Regions from separate parts of the Simplicispira piscis genome, predicted to be linked through region 2. Evidence: predicted binding sites of a transcription regulator. Region 2 holds the regulator's gene; the other holds the start of a gene.
What was found. The regulator FNR, encoded in region 2, switches genes on or off when oxygen is low (the NO sensors DNR and NnrR bind a similar motif). The targets are predictions, from matches to a motif close to TTGATNNNNATCAA.
Positions count from the first base shown of each region.

Region 1: the regulator FNR is predicted to act here: its motif matches at 1,354-1,367, upstream of ACYVOC_RS01450 (OmpW/AlkL family protein).

Region 1 covers NZ_BAAGQN010000004.1:36,320-38,775, forward strand. The annotation lists gene egtD (L-histidine N(alpha)-methyltransferase) at 1-503, opposite strand, end outside; gene ACYVOC_RS01450 (OmpW/AlkL family protein) at 694-1,284, opposite strand; gene ACYVOC_RS01455 (DUF808 domain-containing protein) at 1,409-2,398, opposite strand.
Region 2 covers NZ_BAAGQN010000027.1:22,115-24,570, reverse strand. The annotation lists gene ACYVOC_RS16915 (TonB-dependent receptor) at 1-410, opposite strand, end outside; gene ACYVOC_RS16910 (SWIB/MDM2 domain-containing protein) at 636-953, opposite strand; gene fnr (fumarate/nitrate reduction transcriptional regulator Fnr) at 1,117-1,839, opposite strand; gene hemN (oxygen-independent coproporphyrinogen III oxidase) at 2,060-2,456, shown strand, end outside.

The DNA of each region.
Region 1 (2,456 bases), on a different contig from region 2:
AGTGCGCGCATCTGGCGCAGCAAGGCCAGCGCACCGGGCGGGTCAAAGTTGCCAATCGACGAACCAGGGTAGAAGACCAGGCGCGGCGCGGCAGGTAAATCGCCTGGCAGATCAATCCCCCGCGTGATGTCGCCCCCCAGCGCACGGGCGTCCATGCCCGGAAAGCACGCTCCCAGCCGTTGCACGGCCCCTGTCAGGTAGTCGGCCGAAATATCGACACCCACGAAGCAGCGCGGTGCAATCAGCCCGCACAGCACGGCCGCCTTGGCACAGCTGCCCGCGCCCGGCTCGATCAGCGTGCAGCCCTGGCCGATGGCACGGGCAATATCGGCGCCCGACGCTTGCAGGATGGCGTGTTCGGTGCGTGTCGGGTAGTACTCGGGCAGGCGCGTGATGGCTTCGAACAGCCGGGAGCCGCGCTCGTCGTAAAAGTATTTGGGAGAAATGCAGGCGGGGGTGCGGCGCAGGCCTTCAATGATCTCGGCATGGCGGGGCTCTTGCATGAACGGAGGGGGCTTTCTCGGCGTGGCCGCTGGCAGAAAGAAGCACCTGCTACCCCGCGCAAGGGGCCGCAGATTCGCCAGCCCATTGTGCCGGGCTGCTGCAATCTGCGCTGTAGGCCTTCGCCCCACAAAACACTGCCCACAAAAAAAGGCCGGGGGAAACCGGCCTTGCACCCTATGCGCTGTGTGATCAGAAACGCCAGCCCAGGCCCACGCCGAACAGCACGGGATCGACCTTGAAGCTGCCCACCTTGACTCCGCCCGCACTGACGTCGGTGCCGATGTACACCTTCTTCAGATCCAGGTTCAGGTAGAGATTTTTTTGCAGCGGAATATCCACACCCACCTGCAGCGCCGCTCCAAAGCTGTTGCGGTCAATGTCCACGCCTGCGGGCGCGCGCACGCTGCTAAAGCGTGTGTAGTTCACGCCAGCCCCCACGTAAGGCTTGAAGCCGCCCATATCGTGGTGGTATTGCAGCAGCAGCGTGGGTGGCAGGTGCTTGAGTGAACCGATGTCCGTGGCGCCCGAGCGCAGCGTGTGTTTTTGCGGCACCGAAAGCACCAGTTCCGCCGCCAGGTTCGGGCTGAAGAAATAGCTCACATCGACGTCGGGCATCCATTTGTTGTTGACCGACAGGTTCAGGCCTGTGGTGTCCTTGTTGGCGCTGTCCAGGTGCAGCGCACGCACGCGCACCATCCAGGGGCCTTCGGCCTGCTGCGCCAATGCAGTACCGGCGCTCAAGGCACACACAACAGCGACCGCCAGAAGATTCTTTTTCATGCTCGACTCGGGAATTGGCACGGGGAAATACCCGCAACACCATTAGGCCTATATTTAGTAAGGCTATCTTTGCCCCAAATCAAAAACAAGGGTTTACCCGCAATTTCAGCAGTAAAGAGAACACTCAGCGGGAGACGCCGCCCGGTTTGCGCAGCCGCTGCACCAGCAACACGCCTGCCAGCACCACCCCGCCCGCCGCCAGACCTGCCAGCGCATTGAGCAGATTGGTCGCAAGCGCCTGCCACAGCCCGCCCATGGCACCGTGCCCCACAGCCGCCCCCGCAGCCTCGACGGCGTGGTGCACCCAGGGAATGCCGTGCACCAGAATGCCGCCCCCCACCAGAAACATGGCCGCCGTGCCGGCCACCGAAAGAAACTTCATCAACCACGGCGCCATGGCGAGAAAACCCCGGCCCAACGCCTGCGCAGCCCCACTGGCCTTGCCGCTGAGCCACAGCCCCAGGTCATCGAGCTTGACGATGCCGCCGACCAAACCATAGACGCCCACGGTCATCAAGAGGGCAATGCCCACCAGCACCGCCACTTGCTGCGAGAAACTGGCCGCCGCCACGGTGCCCAAGGCAATCACGATGATTTCGGCCGAAAGAATGAAGTCGGTCCGCACCGCACCCTTGATTTTTTCCTTTTCGAAGGCCACCAGGTCCACGGCCGGATTGGCATTGGCCTGCAGGTGCTGGGCAGTGCCTACAGCGTCCTCTTTGGCGTGCAGAAACTTGTGGGCCAGCTTCTCGACCCCCTCAAAGCACAGATAGGCGCCACCCAGCATGAGCAAGGGTGTGATGAGCGAGGGCAAAAAGGCGCTGATAGCCAGCGCCGCCGGGACCAAAATCGCCTTGTTCACCAGCGACCCCTTGGCCACGGCCCAGACCACAGGCAGTTCCCGCTCGGCGCGCACACCGGTGACCTGCTGGGCGTTGAGCGCCAAATCGTCGCCCAACACACCCGCCGTCTTCTGCGTGGCCACCTTGGTCATGGTGGCTACATCGTCCATCACAGCCGTGCTTTTATGGGCGGCCACCTTGGTCATGGCGGCCACGTCATCCAGAATCGCGGCAATATCGTCGAGCAAAGTGAGCAAACTGGCTCCGGCCATGGAAATCCTTCAAGGGGTGATGGGGGATGGGATTATGAAGGCCCCGTTCATCCCTTGA
Region 2 (2,456 bases):
GCCTGGCCGAGCGAGAACCCGCGCAGGCGCACGTCTTCCTCACCCGTTTCGCCGGACTGGAAGGTCACGCCCGCCGTGGTGCGCAGCACTTCGCGGAAGTCATCCTGGTTGCGGTCGTTCATCAACTTTTCGGTGAATACGGTGACCGATTGCGGGATGTCGCGGATGTCCTGATTTCCCTTGCCCACGGTGGTTTTCTTCACCCGCACGGTGTCCTTGCTCTGGATCTCCGCCGTGTCTTTCACGGTCACCGTGGACAGGGTGGCCGCGTTATCGGTGGTTTGGGCCCAACTGCCCATGGACGCTGCGAGCATCAGTGCGCCCAGCGGAATCAGGGCCTTTTCAGCGGCAGGGGAATATGCGTTGTGCAAAAGCGTTGCGGAACGCTGCTGCGTGGGTTTCTTTGCCAAAGTGGCCTCCGTTGGTTGGAAATGCAATGGACACCGCAGAAGGTGTCGCCAAGGTGGAGCGCTAGGCAGTGGCTGGCAAAGGCGTGGCTGTGCGGGTATCGCGCACAAGGATGTTAAATCAAACAATAGTCATTATCATTCGTGTTGATGTATTTTCGCCACAGGATCAGATCAAACAGACGAAAAAAAGCCGGCAAAGCCGGCTTTGGGGAGCGCAGTCGCTCGTTATTTCACGTGCTTGCCAATCAGGCCGGCCATTTCGAACATGGACACCTGGGGTTTGCCAAAGATTTCCTTGAGCTTGGCATCGGCATTGATCATGCGTTTGTTGGCGGCGTCCTGCAGGTTGTTGGCCTTGATGTAGACCCACAGCTTGCTGATGACCTCGGTGCGTGGCAGCGGTGCTGCACCCACGACAGCCGCCAGGGCGGGGCTGGGCGTCAGGGCTTTCATGAACGCGGCGTTAGGGGTGCGCTTCTTGGCGGGAGCAGCGGTCTTGGCAGCAGCGGCTGGTGTGGCCGGGGCTTTTTTTGCAGTTGCCATGTTGGGAATTTCCTTGTTGGGATGGGTCAATGCACCAGCGAAAACCTGCTTTTCCACTGGCATACGGAATGCTACTGGTAAAAAATCGGCTTTCCAAGCGGGTTCAGGGTTTTTTTGCTTCGCCATGTTGCAGCATTGCGATGGCGACGCTCTTGTGGGCGCGCTAGTGACAGGCTTGCTGGCTATTGACGATGCGTTTGAGGGCATCGGGGCTCAAAATACGCACATGGCGCTGCTTGACCTCGACAATGCCTTCTTCCACAAATTTTGAGAAAGTGCGGCTCACGGTCTCAAGTTTCAGGCCCAGGTAGCTGCCGATTTCTTCGCGCGTCATGCGCAGCACCAACTCTGACTGCGAGAACCCGCGTGCATGCAGGCGCTGCACCAGGTTGAGCAAAAAGGCGGCCAATCGCTCTTCAGCGCGCATGCTGCCCAGCAGCAACATGACGCCGTGCTCACGCACGATCTCGCGGCTCATGATTTTGTGCACGTGGTGCTGCAGGGCGTTGACTTCGCGCGACAGTTCTTCAATGCGGTCGAAGGGCATGACGCAGACTTCGGCGTCTTCGAGGGCCACTGCATCGCAGGTATGGTGGTCGTTGACGATGCCGTCCAGGCCGATGATCTCGCCGGCCATTTGAAAGCCTGTGACCTGGTCGCGCCCGTCCTCGGTCGCTACGCAGGTCTTGAAGAAGCCTGTGCGGATGGCAAACAGCGAGGTGAACTGTTCGCCATTGCGGAACAGCGTGGTGCCACGCTTGATCTTTCGCCGTACCGCCACGACATCGTCAATGCGCTTGAGTTGTTCGTCGTTCAGACCCACCGGCATGCACAATTCACGCAAATTGCAGTTCGAACACGCAACCTTGAACGCCTGGGGTGTCATGTGAACGGGTACCTGTCCGGTTTCAGACAGAGCGCCCGACGACTCGTCGGCATGGGATGCGGGGACGATGGAGATGCGGGTTGGGGCTGACATAAGTCAAATTATCACCCATTCTGCATTTTTGCCAGAACAGAGCCAGTAGCTCCAACAGGTGCTTGACCAAAATCAAGATTCGAACCGCTAATCTGGGGCACATTAGAAAAGCCAGCTAGGAACCTAAATGACTGTTGTAACCCCTGAATTGCTCACCCGGTTTGATGTATCGGGACCCCGTTACACCTCGTACCCCACCGCTGACCGCTTTGTTGATGCCTTCGGTGAGGACGAATACGTGCTGGCCCTGCAGCAGCGCAGGCAAAGCGCCGTGGGCAAGGCCTTGCCCTTGTCGGTGTACGTTCACATCCCGTTTTGCGAGTCGCTGTGCTATTACTGCGCCTGCAACAAGATCATTACCAAGCACCATGATCGTGCTGATGTGTATCTGCGCTATTTGAACCGCGAGATTGAGTTACACACGGCGCACTGCGGCGTGGGCCAGGTGGTCAGCCAGATCCACTTGGGTGGCGGCACGCCCACCTTTCTCTCCGATGAGGGGCTGCGTGACCTCATGGGCATGC